Regions from separate parts of the Ornithinibacillus liuyingii genome, predicted to be linked through region 1. Evidence: predicted binding sites of a transcription regulator. Region 1 holds the regulator's gene; the other holds the start of a gene.

Region 1 (17,070 bases):
TTACGATAAAGTCTTTTGCCCCTAATTCTATCGCTTCTACAACCACTTTCTGATGCCCCATCGCTGAGCAAACAAGAATGGAAGCATTCGAATCAATCTTCATTATTTCTTTGATAGCTTCGATACCATTCATAATCGGCATGGTAATATCCATAATAACTAAATCAGGTTTTTCCTTTAAGAAAAGTGATATTGCTTCCTTCCCATTCTCTGCTTCCCCTACAACATCATGGTTATCCTTGGTTAGAATCGATTGAAGAGTCGTGCGCATAAATTTAGCATCATCAACTACCAAAATTCTTGCCATTTAACAAATCCCCCAATTATATAAAATCAAACTTCTGCTTTTGTATCATTTGCTATATTTATTATAATTGTTACGGTTACACCTACTACTGTTAAATACACTCCCAAGTCAAACAACATTGCAGTCGCTAGTTCCACTTCCCCAAATATAGGAAATTCAAAGTAACCAAATGTATGTGATAAAAATGGAACATCAAATAAGAATGAACCTACACCTGTTAAGAATGCAACTAACAATCCGACTGAAATCAGCGCTCGAAAATTGATTGGCAATATTTTGTTTACAAAATCAATACCATATGCCATATATAGTAATACTACAGCTGCTGCTGTAACAAGGCCACCAATAAATCCACCACCTGGAGAGTTATGACCTGCAAAAAACAAATATACAGAAAACCCTAGCAGTATAAAGGCAATAAGTGCAGTTGCAGTTTGTAAAATTAAGTTATTGGGTTTGCTCAAAAATAACACTTCCTTATGTAGAATCTATAGGTATTATAATAATATAGTTTACCGTTAAAATCCATTGAAACCTATCCAACCAGCTAAGAAAGCAGTGAGTTTCGTCATCCAATCAAAAAATAGGGCAATACCTAAAGCAATCATAATATAACCGCCGACTTTAACTAATTTATGGCTATTCCGTTTAATCCAACCTAATTTCCCAATAAAGAAGGAAAGGACAAGGAATGGGACTGAAAAACCTAAAATATATGCAATCATCATCACCATACCTTTACTAGGATCGGTTGCAGTTAATGTAAATACTACTGCTAGTATAGGTCCTGTACAAGGTGTCCACCCTAATGAGAAGGCAAACCCAATTAAGGCAGAACCTAAAAAGCCTGACGGACGGTTTTTAAAAGTTACCTTCCTATCCTTCATTAAAAACTTAAAATTTAAAATACCGACAATGACAAGTCCAAAAAATATAATTAATAAAGCACCCACTTGTCTTATTATATCCTTATAAGTCAAAAGAAATTGAGCTATAGAGGAAGTCACAAATCCAAAAATAATAAAAATACTAGAAAATCCGATTAAAAAGCATATCGTATGAATAATACTATTACGATTTAACATTTTATGGTCATCTTTTATTTCACTAACACTCATTCCTGTTATGTATGATAAAAATGCCGGGTAAAGTGGTAATACACATGGAGAAATAAAAGAAAGAAATCCAGCACCAAATGCAAGAAAAATATTTATCTCAGACATACTTAACCTCCTAATTTGCTTCTGCCATCCATTATATCAGATGGTTGACCAATTTATGCATCTGGAATTTGACAATTAGGTGGATAACCTATTGACAAAACTCTTATATGGTTAAAAGGATAATTATACTATCGCATGAAAAAACCCCTACTAGGAATAGTACGGGGTATCTTTGTGCAATGTATACTTGATTTTGTATAACATGATTGCAGTATGCTATTTATCCATTTGATTATTCATTGCACGCATCATTTGATTGATTTTCTTCTGTGAAGGCTTTTGCCCCATTTGCATCATTAACGTGCGTAGCATTTGCTCATTAATAGGTGGATTCTTTTTCAAATAGCTCATCATATACTTTCTTGCAATAAAAAATCCAAGAGCAACACCAGCAATTAAAGCTGCTATAGCAATTAATACGACCCAAATTACGTCCATCTATTCGTTTCCTCCTTCGTGTTGTCTCTTATACAGTATAGTAAAACAGTCCTAAGAATACAATACTTGATCATTATTATACGCTGTAATTGTCTTTGCAGGCGAAATCCAACCATAATCTTCATATTCGCTATTCATAATGAATAAATATGGATGAAACCGTCTCAAAGTAGGAAATAATAATGCTTCAGCATCCTGTAATGTTTCACAACGAAATTTTATATGTTTTTCTTCAATCTGTAAAGTAATAAATTCCCGTTTATTACCAAGCTCTAGCATTTCGCTACTATTAATTTTTCCAAGTGTGTTTTTAGGCTGTCTCCATAATTGTGAAGTTAAAGAATCCTTAGGGAAGTTCTCCGTAATATAATGGAATTGCATATGTAAATCATTTCTTAATTGATTCAAATGATACTCTTTGATAAAACGATATAAAATATCACTTTTATAGTAATAGTGTTTAGCAAATTCTTCTTTTATCCAATAAACAGTATATTCTTTCATTTTCTATAGCCCCTCCCCTTTTTCATCTATTATACGTTTTCTATTAAAAAAGAATGTCAAACGGTGAAATATATTATCACTAGTTTTGTCGAATGGATTAATAGATGAAAAATAGGTTGGAACTACATTTATGTTATTTTTAAATAGCCCCGAATGTTTTTCAGTCGGGGCTATTTTGCTTTTGGTTATCTTTTAACTAGAAAGAATATCTATGAACTCACTGAAGCCTCTCCTTCTGTTTGAGCCTATGCAATTCCTGAGCTTGTATCATGCACTGATTTAAAATAGATACGCTTAATACCATCTAGATCTAGCATGATTCCATTACATAACGATATCTTTTACATGCTTTACTACATTTTCAACGGTAAATCCGTATTCTTCGATTAACTTTTCTCCACTTGCGGATGCGCCAAAGGTAGAAATGCCAATAATTTTCCCTTCTTGCCCAATGTAACGTTCCCAGCCAAGTGGAGAACCCATTTCCATTGCAATTCGTTTGGTAACAGATTTAGGTAGAACTTTTTCTTTATAATTTTCTTCTTGGCGTTCAAAACGATCCCATGATGCAAGGCTAACCACTCGTACATCTATATTGTCTTCACGAAGTACTTTTTGTGCTTCCACTGCTAATTGAACTTCGGAACCGGAAGCAATTAAGATCGCATCAGGGATTGCTTTATTGGAATCACGTAAAATATATCCACCACGTTTTACACCTTCATATGCCTGTTCCTTTGTACCCTCTAATGTCGGTAAGTTCTGTCGTGTTAATACGAGAAGGGTTGGTTGATCTGTCGATTCCACCGCAAGTCTCCAAGCAGCATTGGTTTCATTTCCATCTGCCGGTCGAATTACGGAAAGGTTCGGCATGCTTCGGAACGCTGATAAATGTTCAATTGGTTCATGTGTTGGACCGTCCTCACCAACAGCAATCGAGTCGTGTGTAAATACGTATGTAACAGGTGTATTCATAATAGCAGATAAGCGTATTGCTGGACGTAAGTAATCACTGAAGACAAAGAACGTACCGCCATACACCTTCACCCCGCCGTGAAGTGCCATACCATTCAGTGCAGCACCCATTGCATGTTCACGAACACCGAACCATATATTTCTACCATTATAATTCTCTCTAGTAAAGTCCTCTTCTCCGGTAATGGTGGTTTTATTAGAGCCAGCTAGGTCAGCACTACCACCAAGGAAATACGGAATGGCTTTAGCAATACCATTTAATACTTCGCCTGAAGAAGCTCGCGTTGCAAGAGACTTTCCTACTTCATATACTGGAAGGTTATCAGCCCATCCTTGCGGTAATTCACCTGCAATGGCCATCTCTAGTTCCTTAGCCTCTTGTGGATATTTATCTCGATAAGTGGCAAAAAGCATATTCCATTCTGCTTCTAGTTTCTCGCCTTTTATTTGTATCTTCTCTTTAAAATCAGCATATACCTCTTCCGGAACACGGAATTCTTCATGCTGCCACTGATAGAATTCTTTCGTTAACAAGACCTCATCCTCACCTAATGGGGCACCATGTGAAGCAGAAGAAGCTGATTTATTAGGAGATCCATAACCAATAACGGTTTTCACTTCAATTAGCGTAGGTTGTTCGATATTTTCTCTCGCGTCTTTTAATGCCATGCGAATCGTTTCTACATTATTTCCATCCTCAACCCGAATAACCTGCCAACCATAGGATTTAAAACGTTCTTCCGTATTATCCGAGAAAGAGCGGTTTAATTCTCCATCTAGCGAAATATCATTAGAATCGTATAAAACAATCAATTTACCGAGCCTTAGATGGCCAGCCAGGGAAGCCGCTTCATGCGAAATTCCTTCCATTAAATCACCATCACCAACTAAGCAATAGGTATAATGGTCTATAATGTTCATATCACTTTTATTATACTTAGCAGCTAAATACACCTCAGCCATCGCCATCCCAACAGACATTGCAATACCTTGGCCTAAAGGACCTGTAGTTGCTTCTACACCATCGGTATGATGAACTTCTGGATGGCCTGGCGTCCTAGAACCCCACTGGCGAAACTCCTTTAAATCTTCTATTGTTACGTCATAGCCCGATAAATGTAACAGACTGTACAGTAGCATTGATCCATGTCCAGCAGATAATACAAACCGGTCGCGGTTAAACCATTTAGAATTTTTAGGATTGTGATTCATTATGTCTGCCCATAACGTATACGCCATTGGAGAAGCACCCATTGGTAATCCAGGATGTCCTGAATTAGCTTTTTCTATGGCATCAATGGATAGGGTGCGAATTGCATTAATGGACATTTGCTCTATATTAGTAGACATACGTAATACTCCTTTCGGTCAGAAGAATAGTAATACTTGTTTTCTGTAAAATGTAGATAGTTAACAAGTACTAGTATTCCTTATTATGATATTACTATGTCTAATGTTTTTGGTTTCTTTCCTGCATGTCACGTAACTTTTTAGGAGTCACGTCATTTCCTGCTGGATCAATTACCGTCATGGTCTTCAATTGATTCTTAAAAGAGTTGCGGACATTCCCTAAATACTCTTCTCGTAGTTTTTTTCTCTCTTTTTCTTCATCCTTTGTTAGTCCTTCTGCAGTCTTTGCCTTTTTAGCCAGTGCATTAATACGATCTAATTTTTCTTTTGAAATCATCTCATAACCTCCTAGAATAAATCTATCTTATTCATCATTATTAATATTAAAAAGCAAGAACACGACACGTTCTTGCTTTTTAATATTACCTGTTCAACTTATCTGAATCAATTATTTGATATTCTTGGTATCTTCTATGGACAGTAGCCTTTGAGATAGAATATCCCAATCCAGTTAACGTCTTTGCAATTTCACTGAAGGTAAGGCCATTATTTCGTAATCGAATGATTTCCTCGATTGGTACTTCCTTTCTCTCCCTACCTGGAGCTAAATGCTGATTAGCAAGATTCTTAGCTGGATTATAGCCATTCTCTATCGCTTTTTTCATACCTCGTTTTATTTTTACATTGTGAATTTTGCGTTGGTATTCCTCCACTATACCGACAATCTGTAATACCATAGAATCTGATTCGGATAATTCTAGCTTTCCATCGTGAATCGCAGTGTAGATGGAAATATTCAACTTCGCTAATTGATGAAACAATGCTATTTTTGTATTTCCTCGACCTAATCTTGTTTCATCTTGAATAAGGAGAGCATCTGCTTGTCCACGTTCAAACGTTTCAAGCATGTCAAATATTCCATCTCGTTCTACTTCATATCCACTCGCTTGCTCCTCTATACATTTTACAACATGGAATTGATACCGATTTGCCAATTGGCATAATTCTTCCTTCTGTCTAGCTAATGACGTTTCCTGAACTTTTTTATCTGTACTTACTCTGCAGTATATAATGACATTCAATTTATTAACTCCTATTATGCACTAATTAATGATACGTATAAGAAACCTAATGTTACAGCAAAAGCAACAATATAAAATAAATCTGTCTTGTTTACTTTACCAAACATTTTTTCATCATCCCTTCTCGATTATATCACAAGAACCTTTGTTCGTATTTTTATTATATCAGAACATATGATCTTGTCAATGATTTTTCGAACGAATGTTTGCATTATATGCCATACGATGGTAAACTAGCATTAATAAATAATATGTGCGAGGTGTTTAATAGATGACAAAATTATCAACTAGACAACAAGCTATACTTGAATACATAAAAGAACAAGTCAAATTAAAAGGTTATCCACCATCTGTTAGAGAAATTGCTGAAGCAGTGGGCCTTGCCTCAAGCTCAACTGTTCACGGGCACCTCTCTAGATTAGAAAGCAAAGGTTTTATTCGCCGAGATCCTACTAAACCCCGAGCAATAGAAATACTAGATTTGGATGAAGAAAGTAATATACCTAGGGAAGAAGCTCGCTATGCACCCGTTATTGGTAAAGTAACAGCTGGTATACCTATTACTGCTGTAGAAAATATTGAAGAATTTGTGCCAGTCCCTAGCTCAACTGCAGGTCCTGATGAAAATCTATTTGTCCTAGTAATTGATGGTGAGAGTATGATTGAGGCTGGTATTTTAGACGGTGATATGGTAATAGTGAAACAACAGAGTACAGCACAAAATGGAGATATTGTTGTAGCAATGACGGAAGATGATGAAGCAACCGTAAAGCGATTTTTCAAAGAAAAAGATTATATTCGCTTACAGCCTGAAAACGCAACAATGGAACCATTAATATATAAGAATGTATCGATTCTTGGTAAAGTAGTTGGGCTTTATCGTCATATTCATTAACGATATATCGAAATACAAAAACGCATTTGCTCTTCTCTTAGCAAATGCGTTTTTAATAGGATCGGAAAGCTAGTGTAAATTCTATCAAAATAAACCGGTGAGCTAGGAGGATTCTCCTATACTCACCGGTTTTCTTTTCTATTAGTAGTTAGTTAAATATTGATCTCTTTCCCATGGATGTACGCTTGTGCGGAACATATCCCATTCGATTTCTTTTGCTTCAATATAATGTTCAAATAGATGCTCCCCTAATGCTTCTACAATAACTTCATCATTTTTAAGTTCTTGTAATGCATCAATTAGCGATGATGGTAAATCTTTAATTCCAACTTCATCACGTTCTTCTTTTGTCATAACATAAATATTACGATCAACCGCAGGTGGTGGTGTCATATTGTTACGGATTCCATCAAGTCCCGCTGCTAATAAAACAGATAATGCCATATATGGATTAGCTGCTGGATCAACACTTCTTGCCTCAACACGTGTACTTAAACCACGAGAGTTTGGAATACGCATAAGACAGCTTCTGTTTGCTGCAGACCATGCAACATAGCTTGGTGCTTCATAGCCAGGTACTAGACGCTTATATGAGTTAACTGTTGGATTGGTTATCGCTGTAAATCCAGTAGCGTGCTTTACAATACCTGCAATAAATTGATAGGCTGTGTCACTTAATTCTAAATCTCCACTCGGGTTGTAGAATGCATTTTCTCCACCTTTAAATAGGGACATGTTAGTATGCATTCCAGAACCGTTTACTCCAAATAATGGCTTAGGCATAAACGTTGCGTGAAGATTATGTTTTCTAGCAATTGTCTTAACAACTAGCTTAAACGTTTGAATATCATCCGCATGTTTTAATGCATCAGAATATTTAAAGTCAATTTCATGTTGTCCAGGGGCAACCTCATGGTGAGATGCTTCAATCTCAAAGCCCATTTCTTCTAGTTCTAATACAATATCACGACGGCAATTTTCCCCTAAATCAGTAGGCGCTAAATCAAAATATCCACCATGGTCGTTTAGTTCTAAAGAAGGATCTCCCTTTTCATCTAATTTAAATAGGAAGAATTCCGGTTCAGTTCCAATATTGAAAGCATCAAAGCCAAGCTCTTCCATTTTCTTCAAATTACGTTTTAAGTTATAACGTGGGCACCCTTCAAATGGTGTACCATCAGGACGATAGATATCACAAATAAAACGGGCAACTTTTCCTTTTTCTGAAGTCCAAGGGAACACGACAAATGTATCTAAATCTGGATATAAATACATGTCAGATTCTTCAATACGCACAAATCCCTCAATAGATGAGCCATCAAACATCATTTTGTTATCAAGTGCTTTCTCTAATTGACTTAATGGGATTTCCACATTTTTAATTGTTCCTAGCATGTCTGTAAATTGAAGTCGAATAAATTTAACATTTTCTTCTTTGATTTTTCTTTCAATCTCTTCTCTCGAGTAACCCATAAATTTCTCTCCTCCTAAATTATAATCAGTATATTTTATAGGAATTCACTTCCCCTATACCTACCTATTCACAAAAAATCTAGCAAGTTCCCCTTGTCGTAGATTAGCTTTACCAAATCGATTCGCTTCGGTAATTTCTTGTCTTAAAATCGCTCGAAGCTCCTTATCTGTTAGAACAGATTTCTTCTCTTTTGGTAATGCTTTTTCCTTTTCTTCTGTTTTTTCTACATTAGAATCTTCATCAGTTAGTAATAATTTAATCCCTGCAAGGTTTAGACCTTTATCTAGATAATTCTTAATTTCTAGTAGACGATCTACATCATTGAATGAGAATAGTCGCTGATTCCCTTTTGTTCGCTCTGGATGAATTAAATCATTTTCTTCATAGTAGCGAATTTGCCTTGCGGTTAACTCGGTAAGCTTCATTACAATACCGATTCCAAACAAAGGCATGGAGCGTCGATCCTTATCATTCATGACTATGACCTCCCTTATCTACAAAATTATTATAATAAATGTCAGTTATTCTGTCAACCAGATGTTAGGAAACTTAACATATACCATGTATGTTAAGTTCAACCGTTATTTCTTATCTATAATAGCTTGTACAGCTTCCATTAACGCAATCTTTACATGAGCATACGTAAGTCCACCTTGTACGAACGCCGTATAAGGTTTTCGAATCGGGCCATCTGCTGACAATTCTATACTTGAGCCTTGAATAAATGTTCCAGCCGCCATAATGACATCATCCTCATATCCTGGCATTTCACTAGGATATGGTGTTACAAATGAATTGACAGGCGAGTTTTGCTGGATTGCTTGGCAAAAGGCTATCATTTGTTCTGCTGTTTCGAACGTTACGGACTGAATTAAATCGGTTCTCTTTTCTTGGTAATGTGGTGTTGTAATAAATCCTAGCAATTCCAATAATCTGGAAGTAAAGACTGCTCCCTTTAATGCCTCTCCTACCACATGTGGTGATAAAAAGAATCCCTGATACATTTCCTGTAGTAAATGGAAAGTAGCCCCTAATTCCTTCCCAAGACCTGGAGCAGTTAAACGATATGCGCACAACGTCACTAAATCTTCTCTTCCTACAATATAGCCCCCAGCTCGTACAATTCCACCACCTGGATTCTTAATTAATGAACCCGCCATGATGTCTGCTCCAACATGTAGAGGTTCTTTCTCTTCCACAAATTCACCATAACAATTATCTACAAACACAATTACATCATCACGAATCTCCTTGACAAAACGAACCATTTCTTCTATCTCTTCTATCGTAAAAGAAGGACGATCGGCGTAGCCCTTAGAGCGTTGGATAGCAACCACTTTCGTACGATCATGGATTACTTCTTTTATTCTAGGGAAATTGATATGACCCTCTTCTGTTAATGGTACCTCGTTGTATGTAATCTGGAAATCCTTTAATGATCCTGTCTTCTCCCCTGTAATGCCAATCACTGTTTCCAATGTATCATAGGGCTTTCCAGTAATATAGACTAATTCATCACCTGGTCTAAGTAACCCATACAACACCGTTGTAATGGCATGCGTTCCCGATACCAATTGTGGTCTAACGATTGCAGACTCTCCACCAAATACATCGGCATAGACTGATTCTAGCGTATCTCGTCCAATATCATCATAACCATAGCCACTTGTAGAATTAAAGTGGCTATCACTAACTTTATTCCTTCTAAAAGCATCCAAAACTCGTTTTTGATTTATTTCTACTGTTTTATTAATCTCTCGGTGTATTTCTGCGATATCATTTTCTGCTTGTTCTACGAATTTCTCTAACATGTTACGTATTTTTCTCCTTTACTATTCCATTAAGCGGATGCTCTGCACGAATAAATCCACTTAAACTATATGATTCTGTTTCTTCATCAAAGTTTTTCTCCAAAAGAATTGTCTCATGCTCAAAGCGATTTAGCAAATCACCCTTTTCCACTTCTACTAAAACGCGATAAGAATTCCATTCAGTCGTTAATACTTCCTCTATCTTTTTTACTAATCGATGTAAATCCCTGCTTTCTAGTGCACTAAGGACAATATAAGGGCGATTTCTTGGAATAAAATCATCTTTTAGTAAGTCATTTTTATTATAAACAGTCAGCATAGGTATCGTACTACATTCTAGCTCATCCAATAATTTGAGCACTGTTTCTTGGTGTTGCTCATTGTCCGGATGTGAACTATCGACAACATGGAGAATGAAATCTGCCTCACTGACCTCTTCCAAGGTGGAGCGAAAAGCTGCGATTAAAGTGGTTGGGAGCTGTTGAATAAAACCTACCGTATCGGTTAATAGCACATTCAAACCAGACGGTAATTGCACCTTTCGAGTAAGTGGGTCTAGTGTTGCAAATAATTTATCTTCTTCTAAAGAATCGCTGTTTGTCAACCGATTAAAAAGGGTTGACTTTCCAGCATTGGTATACCCAACAATGGCAATTTGAAACACTTCATTTTGTTTTCTACGTTTCCGATATTGATCACGCTGTTTCACTACTTGCTTCAAACGTCTTTTAATATCATCAATACGTCTTCTAATATGTCTTTGGTCTGTCTCTAACTTTGTTTCACCGGGTCCTCTTGTGCCGATACCAGCTCCCAAACGAGATAATTGGACACCTTGACCACGTAATCTCGGTAATAAGTATTGCAACTGTGCCAATTCGACTTGAAGTTTACCTTCTTTCGTTTTTGCTCTTGCTGCAAAAATATCTAATATTAGCTGGCTTCTATCAATTACCCTTCTATCAAAGTAATCACTTAAATTCCGTGACTGACCTGCAGATAATTCATCATTCGAAATAACTAAATCAACATTTAGTTCCTCTATCCTTTGCTTTATTTCCTCCATTTTACCTTCACCAATGTAAAAAGCAGGATGAATTCGTTCCCTATTCTGCGTAATAACATCTACTACGTGACCACCTGCTGTATCGACAAGTGACACAAGTTCTTCTAGAGAAGACGCAAAATAATCATCCTGCAGCTGCGGCTTTTTTACAGCGATTACTACCACTTTTTCTTCAGGCATTGTGCTCATACTCTCCTTAAATTACTATTATGATTCGTTTACTCTTGTAAATGACACTTATTACCAAATCGATTGAATGTCTTCTAGCTTTAAATCATTCCCTGTAAGTAAGATAAGCTCATCTGGCGAAATGTCATCTTTATATAATAAACGTACAGCTTGCATACGAATGGCGTGTTCTACTACATTACGAATAAAACGAGCATTGGAAAAGTTACGATTAGGATCGTTCCTTTGTTTATAGAGGAAATTTCTTAACTTCCATTCCGCATCCTTGGATAATTGATATTCTCTTTCCGATGCCATTTGTCTTGTTATATCCATTAATTGATCCACATCATAGTCAGGAAACTCAAGAATAAATGGAAAACGAGATTTTAGCCCCGGATTTAATGTTAGAAATCGTTCCATTTCATCAGGGTATCCAGCAAGGATGAGGACAAAGTCACCCCCATTATCTTCCATATGTTTTACGAGTGTGTCAATTGCTTCCTTACCGAAATCTCTTTCACCACCACGGGCTAATGAGTACGCTTCATCGATGAACAGTACTCCTCCAAGTGCTTTTTGAATAAGAGCACGGGTTTTTTGAGCTGTTTGACCAATATATTCCCCAACTAAATCCGCTCTCTCCGCTTCAATAAAATGACCCTTTGACAGTAAATTCATATCAAAATAGATGTTAGCTAATTTTCTCGCGACTGTAGTTTTACCGGTACCTGGATTCCCTTTAAAAAGCATATGCAATACTTGCTTTGTATTGGAAAGCCCCATTTGACTTCGCTTTTCATTTATGATGATCGTGGCATAAATTTCTTTTATTTTACGTTTTAAATCCGTTAATCCAACAAATGACGAAAGTTCTTGATCAATATGCGCAAAAGGGTCTTTGCCTACATATTCCTCATGATTATTGTTATCTATCTTAGTAACTTTATTATCTTGTAAAACAATATTAATTTTACCATTTTTGTGATGAATCTTTTGCGTAGCCAACTTTATCACTCCTTAGTCATGTTATTATACGTTTAGAAGGATAAAGTTGTGACAAATGCCTATAAGACCATAACCCATAGAGCAGAATAAAGGTCTGACCTAGACAATACAACAGATGAGAAAGTTGCAATGTCAAGGACAGACCTATTGTGCTCCACACTTTATTTGAAGGATACACCCTGTTTATTCTTTATCAAGATTGACATTTTTAGCTGGTGCAAAAGTGGAAATTGCATGTTTAAAAATTAGCTGCTGCTTTCCTTCTGATTCTAACAATACGGTAAAATTATCAAACGCTTTGACGATTCCTCTTAACTGAAAACCATTCGTTAAAAATACAGTAACGGAAATATGCTCTTTTCTTAATTGATTTAAATATTGGTCTTGAATGTTTACTGATTGCGCCACCTAAGTTTCCTCCTCTTTTCTATCTATACTATTATATTTCTACTTAACTTTTAAGAAATCCTGCTAAATCATGTAAAATCTCATTAACTTTTTCACTTACGGTTAATGGTGTAACATGATACCAATGAACATCCATTTTGTTTTTAAACCAAGTATATTGTCTTTTAGCATACCTTCTTGAATTACGCTTTAGTAATTCAACGGAGGTCTCTAATGACGCCTCTCCCTTAATATATGGTATCAATTCTTTATACCCGATTGCCTTCATAGATGAAGCATTCTCATATCCACAATTAATCAATTGTCGAACTTCTTCTAACAATCCCGCACGAATCATCTCATCTATCCGCAGATTAATTCGTTCATATAACAAGGAACGCTCCATTTCCAAGCCGATTAACATCGAATCATAGGGCATTTCTTCTTGTTGTTGTGATTGATATGCAGTCATTGTTAGCCCCGTTTTCTCATATACTTCTAATGCCCGAATAACTCTTCGATAATTATTGGGATGTATTTTTTCTGCTTGTGTTGGATCAATTTGTTTTAAACGATCATACAATGGCTCTATTCCATACTTGTTCATTTCAGCTTCAAGTGATTTCGTTAAAGCATCATCTCGCTTTTCTTTAGAAAAGTGGTAATCATATAGCACGGATTGTATGTAAAGACCACTTCCACCAACGATAATTGGAATGTGGTTTCGTTCTGATATTTCCTTTATGTATTTTTGAACATAGTATTGAAAATCCGCAACCGAAAAACTTTCGTGAGGGTCTTTTATATTAATCATATGGTGCGGAATCCCTTGCATTTCCTCTTTCTTAATCTTTGCTGTACCAATATCCATGCCTCTATATACTTGCATGGAATCGCCACTAATAATTTCCCCATTAAACTTTTTGGCAACTTCTATGCTTAAGTTTGTCTTCCCTACTGCAGTAGGACCAACAATAGCTATAACCTTTTGTTTCATTCTTCTTCCCCTAATAATTCATTCTATTATTTATATGCGCGATATACGGATAGCATCCAAACATATTTTTCATAGCTTCCTACTAGCGTAATTAATAAGTCTTTTGTAGGCTCGTCATTTCTTTCGTCTGCAAGCTTAAAACCGACTTCTTTAATCTCTGCAATGAGTTGTTTGTAATCGTCATGTAGTTGATCAAGTATTTCATCTTCTTTATCATCTGCGTTTGCTTCTACTAACGTCGCTTCTTTTAAGTATTTTGACATTGTCGCTAATGGTTTACCATCAATCATCAGTATTCTCTCTGCTACTTCATCAAGGTCTTCTGCGAATTTGGCATACATTTCTTCAAACAATGCATGTAGTTGAAAAAAATGCCTTCCTTGAACAAACCAATGATAACGATGTAGTTTTACATACATAACAAATTGATTCGATAGTAATTGATTTAAAAAATTTATCAGCTTTTGATTTTCCATCTGCACTCCACCTCTTTTGCTACTAGAAAAAGCAGTACCATTTTAAAACAGGGCATATCATCCCTTATTCTTAGGCTTTTATTACTAGCATTATCGAAGTGCAGATGAAATATACCTATTACATCACACGTTTAAACATTTTTTCTAACTCATACGTAGAAAAATGAATAATGATCGGCCGACCATGTGGGCATGTAAATGGATCAGTCGTTTTTCTTAAATCTTCCAGCAAGCGAAACATGTCATCATGGTTTAAGTGATGATTCGCTTTGATGGAACGTTTGCATGACATTAAAATGGCCGCCTCTTCCCGTATCGACTCAACATTAATTCGTTCATCATGCATAATTTGATCTATCATTTCACGAATGACTTCTTCTTCAAATCCCTTTGGAAACCAGTTTGGATAGGATCGAATAATATACGTTTGATTACCAAAATCTTCGAAGAATAGCCCAACACTTTCTAATTCATCCCGGTAATGGTCGATAAAGATAGACTCCTGCTTCGAAAACTCGAATGTTAATGGAATTAGCAATTCTTGAACCTCATTGGTCGTTTTTCCTAACTTTTTCTTAAAGAATTCATATTTAATCCGTTCCTGTGCAGCATGCTGATCAATCATATAAAATCCATTCTCATTTTGAGCAAGAATATAGGTGCCGTGTAGTTGGCCAATTGGATACATGGTTGGAACTCGGTCTTCAGAAGGAATGCCTTCTTCTTGTACTACAGGAGTCGGTGTAATTACTTCTTCCGGCTCAGAACCAAATCGTTCTTCTTTTTCTTGAACATGATGGTGCTTTCCATCTTGATCTACTATAATATCTTGTTTTACTTCTGGTTGGTACGCTGGATAATTATCCAATTTATTCGTAGGTTCTATCGTTTCCTTTAAAATTGTAGCAGACCGATCAAAATCCATTGTATGTTGAATGGATGGTCTAGGCTTTACCACCGGTTTTTGTTCAATCTCTGGAATTAGTCTAGTTTGTCTAAATGTATCTTGTATCAATTGCTCAACTAGTGTAAACAATTCTTTATCTTTACTAAAACGGGCCTCCAATTTTGTTGGATGGACATTAACATCAACTAAATAAGGATCCATTTCGATTGCTAGAACTGCAATCGGCGACCGCCCTATAGGTAGCAGCGTATGGTATCCACGAATTATCGCTTGATTTAACGGTATACTTTTAATATAACGACCATTTAATAGAATAGAAATGTAATTTCGTGATGCACGAGTGATTTCTGGCTTAGCTATAAACCCACTAATCTTGAAATCTAAAGTCTCGCCTTTAATAGGTAACATCTTCCTCGCGACACCCATTCCATATATTTGCGCGATAACTTGTAGTAAATCTCCAGTACCAGGCGTTTTAAATAAAGATTTCCCGTTATGTGTTGCCTCAAACCGAACTTCTGGATGGGATAATGCTAGCCTATTTAATAGATCTGTAATATGACCAAGCTCCGTGTGAATAGTCTTCATATATTTTAAACGTGCAGGTGTATTATAGAATAGGTCTGACACTGTTATCTCAGTACCTTTTCTAGCATCACTTTTCCCCCGCTCCGTTACGATGCCACCTTCAAGGGATAAGTACGTTCCAGCAGCATCCCCTTGAGAAGTTCTAATCGTTAATCTACTTACAGACGCGATACTCGCTAACGCCTCCCCACGAAATCCAAGCGTATGAACATGGAATAAGTCGGATTCATTTCTTATTTTACTAGTTGCATGGCGAAGAAACGCCCGTTCCACATCCTCTTCAACCATCCCTTCACCATCGTCTGTAATTTTAATTTGCTCTAAGCCTGCTTCATGTAATTCTATTTTCACCCAGGTACTACCAGCATCAATACTATTTTCAACTAATTCTTTGACAACAGAGGCGGGTCTTTCCACAACCTCTCCTGCTGCTATTTTATTCGCTAGAGAATCTGGCATTTGAAATATTTTCATTAGAAAGAACCCTTTCTATTAATTACTACTTTGATATCATGTTTTGTTTCACTAATTTTTGCAAGCGATGTAATTCGTTCATGGCCTCTAACGGAGTCATATCAAATAAATCGATTTGATTTATTGCATCTACTAGTTTCCTATCTTCCAGAGGAGGTGTAATCTTCTCCTTCACTGGTTTTACTTCCTCCTCAAATAAGGAAAGCTGATTGGACTCCTGGATATTCTCCTTCACTTCATGATTTTCCAATTGCTCTAAAATAACACTCGCCCGTCCGATTAATTTATCTGGTAGGTTTGCAAGTTTAGCTACATGAATTCCATAGCTTTTGTCTGCTGCCCCTTCTTTTATTTGGTGTAAAAAGACGACATTTCCCTCATATTCTTCCGCACGAACATGAATATTACGTAATCTAGGTAGATTTTCTTCTAGTGCCGTTAGTTCATGATAATGGGTAGAAAATAAAGTCTTGGCATGAATATGATCATGTATATATTCTACAATGGCTTGGGCAAGAGCCATACCATCATACGTACTAGTGCCTCGTCCAATTTCATCTAACAGGATTAGACTCCGATCTGTTGCATGCTCAATGGCATGATTGGCCTCCAACATTTCGACCATGAAAGTACTTTGTCCGGATACAAGGTCATCGGCAGCACCAATCCGAGTAAAGATTTGGTCAAAAATCATCAGCTCCGCTTCATCACATGGTACGAAACAACCAATTTGCCCCATAATAGCGATTAATGCTAGCTGTCTCATATACGTGCTTTTACCAGACATATTCGGACCTGTGATTAATAGAATACTTTTCTCATCATCTAACACGATGTCATTCGGGACAAATGTTCCATCATTCATCACCTGTTCAATCACAGGATGTCTACCATTTTTCACTTGAAGCTTATTTTCCGAAAACGTAGGACGATGATAATT
Region 2 (17,070 bases), on a different contig from region 1:
ATTTGCCATTATGGAAAATGTACCGTATGATAGAGAAAAGCGCATAAAAAAATACCGAAATATATAGCTATATAACCTCAATATTTTTTAATATTTAAAAAATATTTTTTATTTGAATAATAAATAAAGCGCTTACATTTCCTATGAATAGGGATTTTGTATTATAATGTAAAAGTAGTGTTTTTAAAGTGTTAGTTTCAATGGCTTATTTAACGTCAAGAAAGCTTATTTATTAATAGCTTAAGCAGTTATAAATAGCAACGTTTTATAAATGAGGAGGAATAGAAATGGATATTTTTAAAGACATGGAAGTATATGATTACGAGCAATTGGTGTTTTGCCAAGATAAGAACTCTGGCTTAAAAGCAATAATTGCAATTCACGATACGACGTTAGGACCAGCTCTTGGCGGGACTAGAATGTGGACATATGCTTCAGAGGAAGATGCAATTGTTGATGCAATGCGTTTAGCGAAAGGTATGACATATAAAAACGCTGCTGCTGGATTAAACTTAGGTGGTGGAAAAACTGTCATCATTGGTGATCCTAGAAAAGATAAGAATCCAGAGATGTTTCGAGCGTTTGGAAGATATATTCAAGGTTTAAATGGCAGATACATAACTGCAGAAGATGTAGGAACTACGGTTGAGGATATGGATTTAATCCATATGGAAACAGACTTTGTTACCGGAATTTCACCTGAGTTCGGTTCATCTGGTGACCCATCTCCTGTAACAGCTTATGGCGTATATAAAGGAATGAAAGCTGCTGCTTTAGAAGCATATGGTGATGATTCTTTAGAGGGGAAAACAGTAGCTGTACAAGGAATCGGAAGTGTTGCTTTTACTTTATGTGAGTATTTACATAAAGAGGGTGCGAAATTAATTGTTACAGATATTAATAAAGCTGCAGCCCATCGCGCAGTAGAAGCATTTGGAGCGACAGCAGTAGATCCTGATGATATTTATGAAGTGGACTGTGACATTTATGCACCATGTGCATTAGGCGCAACGATTAATGATGATACTATTTCTCGCATAAAGGCAAAAGTTGTCGCTGGTTCTGCTAATAATCAATTAAAAAGTACCGAACATGGTGATATATTGTTTGAGAAGGGAATTGTATATGCACCAGATTATGTTATCAATGCTGGTGGGGTAATCAATGTTGCCGATGAGTTAAATGGCTATAATCAATCAAGAGCGATGAAAAAGGTAGAAGGAATTTACGACAGTTTATTAAAGGTGTTTGAAATCTCAAGAAGAGATAATATTCCTACTTACTTAGCTGCTGATAGAATGGCAGAAGAACGTATCGAATCGGTTAGAAAATCAAGAGGTCAATTTTTATTAAATGGGCTTCATACATTAAGTAGAAGAAAGTAAGGGGGCATATTAGTATGGCTGAGGAGTATGATTTAGTAGTACTTGGAGGCGGAACGGGTGGCTATGTAGCTGCTATCCGCGCCTCTCAGCTTGGCATGAAAGTTGCGGTTGTCGAAAAGGGTGAACTTGGTGGTACATGCCTACACAGAGGCTGTATTCCATCTAAGTCACTTTTACGAAGTGCTGAAGTGTATAAGCAAACGAAGAATGCTTTTGAGTTTGGTGTTCAAGCCAATAATGTAACGCTAGACTTTAATCGTGTTCAAGAGAGAAAAAACTCGATTATCAATACGCTACATAAAGGTGTTCAGGCATTAATGAAGAAAGGGAAAATTGATGTTTTTCATGGTTTTGGGAGAATATTGGGGCCAAGTATATTTTCTCCACTACCTGGTACGATTTCGATTGAATATGCAAATGGTGATGAAAACACGATGATCGTACCAAAATTTGTCTTAATTGCAACAGGATCCTCTCCTAGATCATTACCAGGTCTTGAGATAGACGGTTCTATGATTATGAGTTCAGATGAGGCATTACAAATGGAGAGCTTGCCTGAGTCTATCATCATTATCGGTGGTGGTGTAATCGGTATTGAGTGGGCGTCTATGTTAGCTGACTTTGGTGTAGCCGTAACGGTTATTGAATATACAGATCAAATTTTACCAACTGAGGATGCTGATGTTGCAAAAGAAGTAGAAAAACAACTGAAGCGTAAGGGGGTAACTTTTGTTAAGGGTGCAAAAGTACTACCTGAAACAGTTAAAAAGGATGCCAGTGTAACCATTGAAGCCGAAGTTGCTGGATCTAATCAAGTTTTTACAGCGGATAAACTCCTTGTATCTGTAGGACGCCAGGCAAATACAACTAATATTGGCTTAGAAAATACAGATATTGTAATGGAGAAAGGATTTATTCAAACATCACCATTTTATCAAACGAAAGAATCTCATATTTATGCAATTGGGGATGTAATTGGTGGTATGCAATTAGCCCATGTCGCATCTCATGAAGGGATTGTTGCAGTCGAACATATGGCAGGGAAGCAACCACATCGTTTAAACTATGATAATATCCCAGCTTGTATTTATTCTAGTCCTGAGGCTGCAAGTGTCGGATTAACAGAAAAACAAGCAAAAGAAAAGGGCTATGATATAAAAGTAGGAAAGTTCCCGTTTAAGGCAATTGGGAAGGCATTAGTATACGGTGAATCGGATGGCTTCGTCAAGATCATCATGAATAAAGAAAATGAGGACTTACTTGGCGTGCATATGGTCGGTCCACATGTAACAGATATGATCTCTGAGGCTGGTCTTGCTAAAGTATTGGATGCAACACCGTGGGAAATTGCCCAAACCGTACATCCACATCCAACCCTTTCTGAAGTTATGGGCGAGGCAGCGTTAGCGGTTGACGGTTTACAAATTCATGGATAATATTTATGTTTAATTAGTTAAGGGAGGGACTTAAAAAATGGCAAAAAATCGTCATGAAGAACTTGGGCTAACAAATGATCAAGTTTTAGAAATGTACAAAACAATGCTTCTTGCTAGGAAACTAGATGAGAGAATGTGGTTATTGAATCGTGCTGGGAAGATTCCTTTCGTTATTTCTTGCCAAGGTCAGGAGGCAGCACAGATTGGAGCTGCGTTTGCTTTAAATCGTCAAGAAGATTATATAGCACCTTATTATCGTGATCTAGGAGTTGTACTTGCTTTTGGTATGACAGCAAAAGAATTAATGTTGTCCGCCTTCGCCAAAGCAGAAGATCCAAACTCTGGTGGAAGACAGATGCCAAGTCACTTTGGTCAGAAGAAAAATCGAATTCTAACGGGTTCATCTCCTGTTACAACGCAATTGCCACATGCCGTTGGTGTTGCGCTTGCTGCAAGAATGGAAGAGAAGCAATTTGTTTCGTTTGTCACATTAGGTGAAGGTTCGTCTAACCAGGGAGATTTCCATGAAGGGTTGAACTTTGCAGGAGTTCATAAATTACCAGTAATTACAATGGTTGAAAATAATAAATATGCCATTTCCGTACCTGCGGAAAAACAACTAGGAAACCAAAAGGTATCGGACAGAGCCATTGGTTATGGTATGCCAGGCTACACTGTTGATGGAAACGATCCATTAGAAGTATATAAAGTAGTAAAAGAAGCTCGTGACCGTGCAATTAGTGGTGAAGGTCCAACACTGATTGAGGCAGTATCTTATCGATTGACTGCTCACTCAAGTGATGATGATGACCGTGCATATCGTGGTCGTGAAGAAGTAGAAGAAGCGAAAAAACTTGATTCTATATTCACATTTTCCCAGTATCTAAAAGATGTTGGTGTGTTAACGGACGAAGTAGAAAAAGATATGACAAATGAAATCAACTCAATTGTCAATGAAGCAACGGACTATGCTGAGAATGCTCCGTATGCTGCACCAGAAGATGCATTAAAATATGTTTACGAAGAAAAGTAGGGAGGGATAACCATGCCAGTCATGTCTTATATACAAGCTGTTACTACTGCTTTAAGAGAAGAAATGCAACGTGATGAAAAGGTTTTTGTATTAGGGGAAGACGTTGGGAAAAAAGGTGGCGTTTTTAAGGCTACAGAAGGATTATATGATGAGTTCGGTGAATACCGTGTTCTAGATACACCACTAGCAGAATCCGCTATTGCCGGTGTCGGTATCGGTGCAGCAATGTACGGAATGCGCCCAGTTGCTGAGATGCAGTTTGCAGATTTTATCATGCCTGCGGTTAACCAAATTATTTCAGAAGCAGCCAGAATTCGTTATCGTTCAAATAATGATTGGAACTGTCCAATTGTCATTCGAGCACCCTATGGCGGTGGAGTTCATGGTGCTTTATATCATTCACAATCGGTTGAGGCTGTTTTTGCTAACCAACCTGGATTAAAAATCGTGATGCCTTCCACACCTTATGATGTAAAAGGTTTATTAAAAGCAGCAATTAGGGATAATGACCCAGTATTATTCTTTGAGCATAAACGTGCTTATCGTTTACTAAAAGGTGAAGTGCCAGAAGATGATTATGTATTACCAATAGGTAAAGCGGATGTGAAACGTGAAGGATCCGATATTACCATCATTACATACGGATTATGTGTTCACTTTGCCTTACAAGCTGCTGAAAAGTTAGCAGAAGAAGGTATTGATGCCCATATTTTAGATTTACGTACAATCTATCCATTGGATAAGGAAGCCATTATTGAAGCTGCCAAAAAGACTGGAAAGGTTCTATTAGTCACAGAGGACAATAAAGAAGGTAGTATTATTGGGGAAGTTGCAGCAATCATTGCAGAAAATTGTTTGTTTGACCTAGATGCTCCTATTCAAAGACTTGCTGGACCTGATGTACCTGCCATGCCATATGCACCTACAATGGAAAAATTCTTTATGATGAATCCTGATAAAATCGAAAAAGCAATTCGTGAATTAGCTGAATTTTAACTAGGAGGGAAAACGATGGCACTGGAAAAAATTACGATGCCCCAATTAGGGGAGAGTGTTACAGAAGGAACCATAAGCTCTTGGCTTGTTAAAGAAGGAGATCATATTAACAAGTATGATCCTATTGCTGAGGTCATGACAGATAAAGTCAATGCAGAGGTGCCTTCTTCCTTTACTGGAACAATCAAAGAAATCGTTACAGGTGAGGGAGAAACGGTCGCTGTTGGAGAACTAATTTGCTATATCGAAACAGAAGCTGGTGCAGCTAATGAATCCAATGAAGCTGAGAAGGACGTAACGAAGGAAGCCTCTACCTCGACAACGGAGGTCGCTTTAGACCAATCTATGAAAAAACGTTATTCTCCAGCTGTACTCCGTATGGCACAAGAGAACAATATAGATTTAGAGCTCGTGACAGGAACTGGTCGTGGTGGAAGAATCACGCGTAAAGATATCGAAAAGATTATCGCTACAGGTGATATTCCTAGTGCACCAGTGAGCGAATCGGTGAATACACAAGCTCCAAAAGAAAAAGAGGAAGCACAACCGCAATCCACTGCTTCTGTTCCACCTGTCTCACAACCTACTAGCCAGGTTGGGGATATTGAAATCCCTGTAACAGGAGTACGTAAGGTCATTGCGCAAAATATGGTACGCTCCAAAACGGAAATACCACATGCCTGGATGATGGTGGAAGTAGATGTTACCGATCTAGTTAGTTACCGAAATAAAATTAAATCTGAATTCAAACAAAATGAGGGTTATAATTTAACTTACTTTGCATTCTTTGTAAAAGCGGTCGCACAAGGCTTGAAAAAATTCCCACAGTTAAACAGTACATGGGCAGGGGATAAAATCATTCAACGTAAGGATATAAATCTATCAATCGCGGTTGCGAAAGATCAAGAGTTATTTGTACCAGTTATTAAGCATGCGGATGAAAAGAGTATAAAAGGGATAGCAAGAGAAATAAATGAATTAGCTCAAAAGGCGCGTACCAATAAACTAACTGCTGGTGACATGAAAGGTGGTACATTTACAGTTAACAATACTGGTTCCTTTGGCTCTGTACAGTCTATGGGAGTAATTAATCATCCCCAGGCTGCCATTTTACAAGTTGAATCGATTGTGAAAAAACCGGTTATCATTAATAACATGTTTGCTGCTCGAGATATGGTAAATCTATGTTTATCACTGGATCACCGAATTTTAGATGGATTGATTTGTGGTCAATTTTTAGCCTATGTAAAAGAAACACTGGAAAATATGAATGAAAATACCGTTCAAGTGTATTAGATCAAGTTTTATAAATTGAATTTTAGTTGCAAAATTGATAACCTATATGTTAGGAAAGAAGAAACTTAACATAAAGGGGTGGCTTGTATGGATTTTAATTTATTTATGAATGATATCGTTGATGCTGCACGTAAAGATATAACAGAAGCAGGATATGAGGAGCTAAGAACACCTGAAGATGTAGATGCTGCACTGAATCGTGAGGGTACAACACTTGTCATGATTAACTCAACCTGTGGTTGTGCTGGTGGTGTAGCTCGTCCAGCTGCTGCTAATGCGATTCATTATGATAAACGTCCTGATCATTTAGTAACAGTGTTTGCTGGACAAGATCGTGAAGCTACAGAGAAAGCTCGTACATATTTCGAAGGCTATCCGCCTTCATCACCTTCTTTTGCATTTTTGAAAGATGGAAAAATTGTAACGATGCTTGAGCGTCATGACATTGAAGGCCACAGTGCAATGGAAGTAATGACGAAGCTTCAAGAGATGTTTGACAAACATTGTGAAGAAGTATAAGAAAGAACCAAATAAGGCTGTCCTATACCATAAGGTCAGTCTTATTTCTTGTTAAAAGGAGAAAAATGGGTGAAAATCGGGTATAGAACTATTAAAACAGCAATAGGCACACCTATCTCAATCGTTATAGCACAAGCGTTAGGACTGACCAATTTCACTTCAGCTGGGATACTAACGATTTTGACAATTAAGCCCTCACGTAAACAGTCCGTTATTAGTGCGTGGCATCGATTATTAGCCTGTATTGTTGCAAGTATACTTTCGTATTTGTTTTTTGAGTTTATTGGCTATCATCCGGTTGTTTTAGGATTGATGCTTATGGTATTTATTCCGGTTACAGTATGGTTAAAAGTTACTCCAGGGATTATAACCAGTTCCGTCATTATCCTCAATCTTTATAGTACTAACGGTATTCCCGTTTCACTATTGCTTCAACAATTTATTATCATCTTGGTAGGGATAGGAACAGGTCTATTAATAAACTTATATATGCCTGGATACGACCAAAAATTAAAGCAAATTCAAATGAAATTGGAGCATAACTTTCGGATGGTACTAACCGAAATCGCTCTATATTTAAGGAATAATAATACTGTATGGGATGGCAAAGAAATAAGACAATCAGAGGAATTACTCGAACAAGCGACTCGATTAGTTGAAATTGATAGGGAAAATCACTTGTTACGATCCCAGCATACTTATTATGACTATTTTTACATGCGTAATAAGCAATTAGATTTACTTAGAAGGATGCTTCCTTTAGTGACAAAACTACCGAATCGCGATGAAATATCATTAAAAATTGCAGATTTCTTCGAGGGATTAGCTGATTCTGTTCATCCTGAGAATACGGCCATTGTATTTCTCGAGCAATTGAAGGAATTACGTGATGAGTTTCATAACGAGGATTTACCAACAACGCAAGAGGAATTTGAAACACGGGCAAATTTATTTCGATTATTACATGAAATTGAGGGTTACCTTATCATCAAGAAGCGATATAAAGATAGTGATGTAAGCTTATGGAGGAAACCAAAAGTAGCAAAATAAAAAAGACTGTGATTACTTGAATCTGTAATCCAGTCTTACCATTCCTTTATAAACCAACAAACACAGCTAAACCATAAGTTATTGTAGAAACAACCATGGCAATAATCATAATATATACTGCTAGCTTCATACGACGTTCGCGTTTGGATTTTCGTTTTGGTACAGGTTTGGTAGTTTGGTTTGCAGACATTTGTTAGCCCTCCTTCAATCCATATGCTCTACTTATTTTAACGTTAAAATAGTAATAGGACAAGTAATAAATTCAATCCTATTTTTTTAGTATAAATTATCTTAATATTTTCCTTATTTGAACAGATGGGAAGATTCGAGTTTAACAGAATGGGGGAACAAGTATGAATATCGATGAAAAAGAGGTTCAAAAGAAGTGGAAAGATTCGGTTGCAGAAATATTAAAGCGCTTTCCTGAACGGAAGGAAACTTTTTTAACTAGTTCAGTTATTGAAGTAGAAAGGCTGTACTACCCATCAGAAGTAGATAGTACATATATGGATAAGCTAGGTTTTCCAGGGGAATACCCGTATACACGTGGAATACAACCGACTATGTATCGAAGTAAATATTGGACGATGCGTCAATATGCTGGTTTCGGATCGGCAAAAGAAACAAATAAGCGCTTCCGATATTTATTGGAACAAGGGCAGACTGGATTATCTGTAGCTTTCGATCTCCCAACACAAATTGGTTATGATTCAGACGATCCGATGGCTGAAGGGGAAGTAGGAAAGGTTGGAGTGGCAATTGATACCCTTTATGATATGGAAGACCTACTCGAGAAAATACCTTTAGATCAAGTTAGTACGTCGATGACGATTAATGCTCCTGCATCCATTTTGCTCTGTATGTATATTGCTGTTGGAGAAAAACAAGGTGTTCCTATGGAAAAATTAACAGGGACAATTCAAAATGATATTTTAAAAGAATATATTGCTCGTGGAACGTATATATTTCCTCCAAAGCCGTCCATGAGATTGATAACCAATATCTTTGAATACTGCCAGAAGTTTGTTCCAAAATTTAATACGATTAGTATCTCGGGCTATCACATTCGAGAAGCGGGATCTACAGCAGTTCAAGAGGCGGCCTTTACGATTGCTAATGGAATGGCTTATGTAGATGCAGCTATCGAGTCAGGGATGGATGTGGATTCATTCGCTCCTAGACTAGCATTCTTTTTTAACGCCCATAATAATTTCTTTGAAGAGATTGCGAAATTCCGTGCAGCTAGAAGAGTGTGGGCTAAAATTATGAAAGAGCATTATCAAGCAAAAAATCCGAAGAGTTGGAAGCTCCGTTTTCATACCCAAACAGGTGGTTCTACTTTAACTGCCCAGCAGCCGGATAATAATATAGTTCGTGTAACTCTGCAAGCATTGGCAGCAGTTCTTGGTGGTACACAAAGTTTACATACAAACTCTCGTGATGAGGCTCTTGCTCTGCCAACAGAGGAATCGGCACGGATAGCTTTACGAACACAACAAATCATTGCCCATGAAAGTGGCGTTGCAGACACGATTGATCCGTTAGGTGGCTCATATTACTTGGAGGCATTGACAGATAAAATAGAAGCAGAGGTAGAAATTTACTTGAAGCGAATTAACGAGCTTGGCGGAGCAGTATCTGCTGTAGAGGAAGGCTATATGCAACGAGAAATTCATCGGACAGCTTATGAAACACAAAGAAAAATTGAAAAGGATGAGGAAATAATTGTTGGGTTAAACAAATTTACAATCGAGGAAGAGGTTAATCCAGAATTATTAAAGGTAGATGAAGAATTAGAACGGGAGCAGAAGGCTAAGCTCCAGTCGATAAAGGAAAAACGTGATAGTGAAATGGTAGAAAGTACATTAAAACAACTGAAATGGGCAGCAAGTCAAGCCGATGAGAATTTAATGCCATATATATTAAATGCCGTAAAAGCTTATGCGTCTGTTGGAGAAATATGTAATGTACTCCGTCAAGAGTTTGGAGAATACGGTAGCATCTAATACAAAAGGGGAGGAGAACATAGTATGGCAAAGATAAGAGTATTAATAGCAAAACCTGGTCTTGATGGACATGATCGAGGTGCATTAATAATCGCTCAAGGGTTAAGAGATCATGGAATGGAAGTAATCTATACTGGCTTAAGACAATCACCAGCTCAAATAGCCAAAGCGGCAATTCAGGAAGATGTTGATGTAGTAGGATTATCTTCCTTATCAGGTGCACATCGTACCCTTTTTCCAAAAGTAATTGAGGAATTAAAAGCGTTAGGTGCTGAAGATATTCCAGTAATTGGTGGCGGTGTCATTCCTTCAGAGGATATTCCATTCCTTAAAGAAAAAGGGGTAAAGGAAATTTTTACAAGTGGTTCTACGATTGAAGCGTTAGCAGATTATATTAATCAACTAGTAGGAGTACAGGAAGGTAGTATTTCTAACAGAATATCCCATATTGGTATTGCCGTTAAATCAATCAATCAGGTGCTACCATTTTATACGAAGACATTAGGGTTAGAACTAGAGGGAGTGGAAGAGGTAGCGTCTGAGGGAGTAAAAGTAGCCTTCCTTAAAATTGGGGAGAGTCGTTTTGAATTACTAGAACCTTTAGAGGATTCCTCTGCTATTCATAAATTTATTGAAAAAAAAGGAGAAGGCATCCATCATATAGCCTTAGATGTTGATGATATTCAGGCAAGGATTAACAGCTTGTCTAAGAATGGTGTTCAATTAATTAATGCAGAACCGAAACAAGGCAGTCATCAATCACAAATCGCTTTCTTACATCCTAAATCAGCACATGGCGTACTGTTTGAACTATGTGAAGAAGCAGGGGGAGAAGAAGCATGATGGATATGTTTGATCGGATTAATGAGCTCTATGATAAACGGAGAATGGCAGAATTAGGTGGTGGGGATGAACGGATTGAAAAGCAGCATGCTAAAGGGAAATGGACTGCTAGGGAACGAATTGATTACTTATTAGATGACGGGAGTTTCGTTGAATTAAATACGTTTATTGAATCTCGTGGAACCGATTTTGAAATGAATGGGTCCAGTGGAATGGGGGACGGTGTTATCACTGGGTATGGAAAAATCGATGGCCGTCCAGTCTATTTATTTGCACAAGATTTTACTCTCTATGGTGGGGCTTTAGGTGAAATGCATGGAAAGAAAATCGCTGTCGTTATGGATCTTGCGGCAAAGAATGGTGTCCCATTTATTGGATTAAATGACTCTGGTGGTGCTAGAATTCAAGAGGGGGTATCCTCACTAGATGGGTATGGTCAAGTATTTTACCGTAATGCCATTTATTCCGGCTATATACCGCAGATTTCCGTTATTATGGGACCAAGTGCAGGTGGAGCGGTATATTCACCAGCTATAACGGATTTTGTGATAATGGTCGAGAAGACCTCACAAATGTTTATTACGGGGCCTAAAGTTATTGAAACGGTAACAGGAGAAAAAATTTCCTCTGAAGATTTAGGTGGAGCACATATTCATAATAGTAAAAGTGGCAATGCCCATTTCCAAGCAGAAAATGAGACAGATGCATTAAATCATGTGAAGAAATTGCTATCGTATTTACCGAACAATAATAACGATAAACCACCAGTAAGGACCGTAACAGAAGATGCCCTACAAAATTATCGACCAGGATTAGTTGATATTGTTCCATTTGATTCTACACGACCATATGATATAAAACGAGTTATTGAACAAGTAGTGGATGAGGATAGCTTTTATGAAATTCATGCAGAATTTGCTAAAAATATTGTAGTAGGTTTTGCGAGAGTACATGGTCAAACAGTTGGATTAGTTTGTAATCAACCGAAACATTTGGCAGGTGGACTCGATATTGATTCAAGTGATAAAGCAGCACGATTTATTCGCTTTTGTGATTGTTTTAATATCCCAATTATTACATTTGAAGATGTGACAGGTTTCTTTCCTGGCATAAAACAGGAACATGGTGGTATCATACGACATGGAGCTAAAATCTTATATGCATATTCTGAAGCTACAGTACCTAAGCTAACTGTTATTGTAAGAAAAGCTTATGGTGGTGCCTATGTAGCATTGAATAGTAAATCAATTGGTGCAGATTTAGTTTATGCATGGCCAAATGCAGAAATTGCAGTTATGGGACCAGAAGGTGCAGCAAATATTATCTTTGCTAAAGAGATTGCGGCAAGTACAGACCCTGAAAAAACACGTCAAGAAAAGATTAATACATATCGAGAAAAGTTCGCAAATCCATATATTGCGGCAAAGCTAGGCATGGTCGATGATGTTATCGACCCTAGGGAAACTCGGATAAAGCTTATTCAAGGGTTAGAAATGTTACAATATAAAAAAGAGGATCGCCCAAGCAAAAAACATGGGAATATTCCTCTTTAATTTTAGGGGGTTAACAACATGGTCAATAAGGACAGATTAGTTAGTGAATTTATGGAGCTAGTTCAAGTAGATTCAGAGACAGGCTTTGAAGCTGAAATTGCAGAGGTTTTGAAAAAGAAGTTTAGCGAACTAGGGTTGGAAGTACTAGAAGACGAGGCAAAAGAAAAGACAGGTCATGGTGCGAATAACCTTATTTGTACATTAAAAGGGAATAAGGATGGGGTTGACCCGATTTATTTCACTTCCCATATGGATACCGTAGTACCGGGTAAAGGTATTAAACCATCTATTCAGGATGGATATATTGTATCAGACGGTACAACGATTCTTGGTTCAGACGATAAAGCGGGACTTAGTGCCATGCTTGAAGCGATTCGTGTACTAAAAGAGAACAATATCCAACATGGTGATGTGCAATTTGTGATTACGGTGGGAGAAGAGTCTGGATTAGTCGGTGCCAAAGCACTAGATCCATCCATGATTCATGCGAAGTTTGGATATGCATTAGATAGTAATGGAAAAGTTGGGGATATTATCGTTGCTGCGCCAACGCAAGCAAAAATTAATACCATTATTAAAGGCAAAACAGCCCATGCTGGTGTTGCACCGGAAAAAGGAGTTTCTGCTATTACCATTGCTGCTAAAGCTATTGCTAAAATGCCATTAGGAAGAATTGATGAAGAAACGACAGCAAATATTGGTCGATTTGAAGGCGGAAAGCAAACAAACATCGTAGTGGATCATGTGGAAATCCTAGCAGAAGCGCGTTCCCTAGTGCCGGAAAAAATGGAAGCTCAAGTGAAGGCCATGAAGGAAGCTTATGAAACAACCGCTAAAGAAATGGGCGGAGAAGCAATTGTGGATATTAAGGTAATGTATCCCGGATTCAAACAACAGGCTGGAGATGAAGTTGTTGAAGTTGCTAGAAAGGCAGCCGCATCGATTGGTAGAGAAAGTCAGCTACTGAAGAGCGGTGGTGGAAGTGATGCGAACGTTATTGCAGGATTTGGCATCCCGACTGTCAATTTAGCAGTAGGATATGAAGAAATTCATACGACAAATGAGCGTATACCAGTTGAGGAATTAGTAAAAGTAACGGAATTAGTAGCTGCAATCATTGAAGAAGTTGCTAATTAATTCATCTTATATTTTTCCATGAACATTAAAGATACCTTTATTGGCATCTTTAATGTTTTTTTCTTTAAATCCAATTAACCCTTTCTACTAGTATAAAGGGCTTTTTTGTTTTTGTGATATAATAAAAGTAGAAACAACCGTTCGGAAAGGTGTAAAGTGATATGAAAGCGAATAAGGCACGGATTATTTTTCATTTGGACATGAATAGCTTTTATGCTTCGGTGGAGACGGCCTATCATCCAGCATATAAAGGAAAACCATTAGCAGTAGCTGGAAATCCAGAGGAGCGAAAAGGGATTATTATTACAAGCAATTATGAAGCTAGGGCTAAAGGGGTTAAGACAACGATGCCAATTTGGCAAGCAAGAAAATTATGCCCGGAATTAATTATCCTCCGCCCTAATTTTGAACGGTATCGCTACGCCTCAAGTGAAATATTTAAAATACTAAATTCTATAACGCCTTTTGTAGAACCCGTATCAATTGATGAAGGGTATATGGATGTAACGGACGCCACATCACCTTCTAATACGCTACAATTAGCTGAGGAATTACAGCACAAAATAAAAAGAGAGCTCGATCTGCCGTGTAGTATTGGTATTGCTCCGAATAAATTCTTAGCAAAAATGGCATCGGATATGAAGAAGCCAATGGGAATTACAATCCTAAGAAAACGAGATATTCCTATGATGCTATGGCCATTACCAGTCGCTGAAATGTATGGAGTAGGGAAAAAGACAGCGGAAAAATTAAACACAATGGATATTCATACCATTGGTGACTTGGCTGAAGCGGATGTTTATCAATTGAAACAGTTATTGGGTATTAATGGTGAACGGTTAAAGAATCGTGCGAATGGTATTGACTTGAGGCCAGTCGATCCGGATGCAGTAAATGAATTTAAAAGTATTGGTAGCTCCGAGACATTGCCGGTGGATACAACCGATGCTAACGAAATCCGAAGCTTACTAACGGCACTGGCCCAAAATGTAGAGAGTAGAATGAAACGGAAGCATGCAGCAGGTCGATCTGTCCAGTTAACCATTCGCTATCATGACCGAAGTACTATTACTAGAAGTAAAAAGCTTCCGAATTATATTGAAAAGAAGGAGGATATTTTAAAGGTAGCTTTTGAACTTTTTGACCTTCATTGGAATTTAGAACCAATTCGCTTACTTGGCGTAACTGTTCAGGATATAGAAGAAAAACAAAATATTGCTCAACAATTGGATTTGTTTACGTATAAGAAGGATGCTGAAAAAGAAAAGCTGTACGATGCTATCGATAAATTAACACAAAAGTTTGGTAAAAACCCCTTTGTTGAGGTGAAGGAGGAAGTGAATCAACAACCTAAAACTAGCTTTCAAAAAGACTTTCTGGATGATTATAGAAAATAAACGTTATACTGCATTTATATTAATAGCTAGGTAGATGGGAGGAAAAATAAGATGGAAATTTTTGATGAATGTTTAAGACGCATCGATAATTTGGAACATCGAGCAAGAATGGAGGAAGTTTTGAATTGGGTGATCAAGACATTTCCCAATTTAATGCCAGTAGTGAAGTGGAATCAACCTATGTTTACTGATCATGGCACCTATATTATTGGTTTTAGTGCGGCTAAACACCATCTAGCAGTTGCACCGGAAAGAGCAGGGATGATTCACTTTGCAAATGAAATAGAGGAGGCAGGCTTAGAGCATACGAAGGAACTGGTACGCTTCAAGTGGGATAATCCGTTTGACTATGTTTTACTTGAGAAAATGATTACATTTAATATATTGGATAAAGCCGACTGTACTACTTTTTGGCGTAAATAGAAGTAGTATTTGCGTAAATACCGGATAGTGGGGTCGATTTAATTGAAGAAGAATGTTACAGGAAGGAAGTTAAGCCATGGATTTAAAAACAGTAATGGAAGAATTAGAATCACTTGGTACGGAGCGAACGAAAAAAAGATACCTAAGTAATGGCGCACATGAACCATTATTTGGTGTAGCGACTGGTGCAATGAAACCAATTGCTAGAAAAATTAAGAAGAATCAAAAATTGGCAGAGGAATTATATGTAACCGGAAACTATGATGCTATGTATTTTGCTGGTATTATCGCAGACCCACACGTGATGACGGAGGAAGACTTTAATCGTTGGATGGAAAGTGCATATTTTTATATGATTTCCGATTATGTTGTAGCTGTAACGTTATCTGAAACGGATATTGCTCAAGAAGTAGCTGATAAATGGATTGCTAGTGGTGAGGAGCTTAAGATGTCAGCAGGCTGGAGCTGTTATTGTTGGTTATTAGGTAGTCGCCCAGATGATGAATTTAATTCGGACAAGCTTTCCAGTATGTTGGATCAAGTGATGAAGACAATTCATGAAGCACCAGAACGTACGAAGTCTTCCATGAATAATTTTATCTATACCGTTGCAATTTCGTATGTGCCCCTTCACGAGAAGGCAGTTGAAGTGGCAAAGAGAATTGGGCCAGTCGAAATGAAAAAGGACAACAAGAAAAGTACTATCTTACATGCTTCCGAAAAGATTCAGAAGGATTTAGACAGAGGTTCACTAGGTTTTAAGCGTAAATATGTAAGATGCTAGTCCATACTTGATATAGAAGAAGGGGTTGGCAGATAACTAATAGAATTAAATGTAAAACCGAATGATACACGATACTAGCTACGGAAATATACGTAGACTCCTGCAGCAGGATAGGGCAAGGTTGAGAACCCGAAGTGCTTAGCACGAGGAGGCTCACCAGCGCCCAGCGGTAAAGAAGACACTGCGAGGTTCTTTCGAGCAGATGTCGCCACTGTGCTGGAAGCAACCGCAAGTATATTTCCGGAGCGTGGTCGTTGCTCATCATTCGGTTTTTTATTTGAGATAAATTCTTTTGTCTAAAGCCTCTTCTTTAACATTCACTGAGGATATAAAAACGATTACTCGGTTACTTTAATATTTTCTTAATTAATGAAAATGCAAGCTTACCGCCAGGATAACGAAGTGGTATATCCATTTTAGTAGTTTGTTTCAAGATACTTTTTTGATGAGAAAACGTATCAAAACTATATTTCCCATGATAGCTACCAATACCACTGCTGCCAACTCCACCAAAAGGCAGGTTAGGATTTGCTAGATGATATAATGTATCGTTAATACAACCTCCGCCAAATGATAAACTTGTCATCACTTTTTCTTGATTACTCTCTTTTTCACCAAAGTAATAAAGTGCTAAAGGTTTTTCCCGACGCTTTAAATCGGCGATCGCATCATCTAATGTTTCAAACGTAAGAATCGGTAGTATTGGGCCAAAAATCTCATCCTGCATGACAGGATCTTCCCAAGTGATCTGATCTAATATGGTTGGCTCAATCTTTAATTGCTCATTGTCTGTATTCCCACCATAGGCTATTATGCCATTTGAAAGGTAGGCTGACAAGCGATGGAAGTGTTTTTCATTAACAATTCGAACATAATCTTTATTCGTTAGTGCATCTTTATTATATAGCTTCTTTATTTGCTTTTTCATTTCTTTGATAAGCTTATCCTTCATTTTACTGTGAACATAAATATAATCAGGAGCAACACAAGTTTGTCCGGCATTTAAAAATTTTCCCCATACAATTCGCTTAGCCGTTATCGATATATTGGCATCTCTATCTACAATAACAGGGCTTTTCCCACCAAGTTCTAATGTTACCGGAGTTAAATATTCACTAGCTTTACGCATGACGACTTTGCCTACAGGAGTACTGCCAGTAAAGAATATATAATCAAAGCGTTGATTTAATAACGCTTCACTAGTTTCTTTTG

Evidence for each region. The regulator LexA, encoded in region 1, represses DNA repair genes until DNA is damaged. The targets are predictions, from matches to a motif close to CGAACATATGTTCG.
Region 2: the regulator LexA is predicted to act here: its motif matches at 13,385-13,398, upstream of ACSKT4_RS10990 (DNA polymerase IV).

What each region holds. Positions count from the first base shown of each region.
Region 1 covers NZ_JBPWOS010000001.1:472,076-489,145, reverse strand. Annotated here, with positions in the region: gene ACSKT4_RS02455 (response regulator) at 1-307, opposite strand, end outside; gene ACSKT4_RS02450 (Na(+)/H(+) antiporter subunit B) at 334-771, opposite strand; gene ACSKT4_RS02445 (cytochrome c biogenesis CcdA family protein) at 826-1,530, opposite strand; gene ACSKT4_RS02440 (YneF family protein) at 1,747-1,968, opposite strand; gene sirA (sporulation inhibitor of replication protein SirA) at 2,020-2,472, opposite strand; gene tkt (transketolase) at 2,797-4,797, opposite strand; gene ACSKT4_RS02425 (DUF896 domain-containing protein) at 4,898-5,134, opposite strand; gene ACSKT4_RS02420 (YneB family resolvase-like protein) at 5,220-5,879, opposite strand; gene lexA (transcriptional repressor LexA) at 6,151-6,774, shown strand; gene glnA (type I glutamate--ammonia ligase) at 6,916-8,247, opposite strand; gene ACSKT4_RS02405 (MerR family transcriptional regulator) at 8,308-8,724, opposite strand; gene ACSKT4_RS02400 (methionine gamma-lyase family protein) at 8,830-10,059, opposite strand; gene hflX (GTPase HflX) at 10,061-11,305, opposite strand; gene spoVK (stage V sporulation protein K) at 11,366-12,301, opposite strand; gene hfq (RNA chaperone Hfq) at 12,485-12,709, opposite strand; gene miaA (tRNA (adenosine(37)-N6)-dimethylallyltransferase MiaA) at 12,753-13,685, opposite strand; gene ACSKT4_RS02375 (Dps family protein) at 13,712-14,161, opposite strand; gene mutL (DNA mismatch repair endonuclease MutL) at 14,280-16,130, opposite strand; gene mutS (DNA mismatch repair protein MutS) at 16,156-17,070, opposite strand, start outside.
Region 2 covers NZ_JBPWOS010000007.1:86,628-103,697, forward strand. Annotated here, with positions in the region: gene ACSKT4_RS10930 (Glu/Leu/Phe/Val family dehydrogenase) at 288-1,385, shown strand; gene lpdA (dihydrolipoyl dehydrogenase) at 1,400-2,821, shown strand; gene ACSKT4_RS10940 (thiamine pyrophosphate-dependent dehydrogenase E1 component subunit alpha) at 2,859-3,854, shown strand; gene ACSKT4_RS10945 (alpha-ketoacid dehydrogenase subunit beta) at 3,867-4,850, shown strand; gene ACSKT4_RS10950 (dihydrolipoamide acetyltransferase family protein) at 4,866-6,146, shown strand; gene ACSKT4_RS10955 (BrxA/BrxB family bacilliredoxin) at 6,234-6,665, shown strand; gene ACSKT4_RS10960 (aromatic acid exporter family protein) at 6,735-7,715, shown strand; gene prli42 (stressosome-associated protein Prli42) at 7,762-7,905, opposite strand; gene ACSKT4_RS10970 (acyl-CoA mutase large subunit family protein) at 8,069-9,721, shown strand; gene mce (methylmalonyl-CoA epimerase) at 9,746-10,564, shown strand; gene ACSKT4_RS10980 (acyl-CoA carboxylase subunit beta) at 10,564-12,117, shown strand; gene ACSKT4_RS10985 (M20/M25/M40 family metallo-hydrolase) at 12,136-13,254, shown strand; gene ACSKT4_RS10990 (DNA polymerase IV) at 13,416-14,651, shown strand; gene ACSKT4_RS10995 (iron chaperone) at 14,703-15,074, shown strand; gene ACSKT4_RS11000 (DNA alkylation repair protein) at 15,151-15,858, shown strand; gene ACSKT4_RS11005 (aldehyde dehydrogenase) at 16,205-17,070, opposite strand, start outside.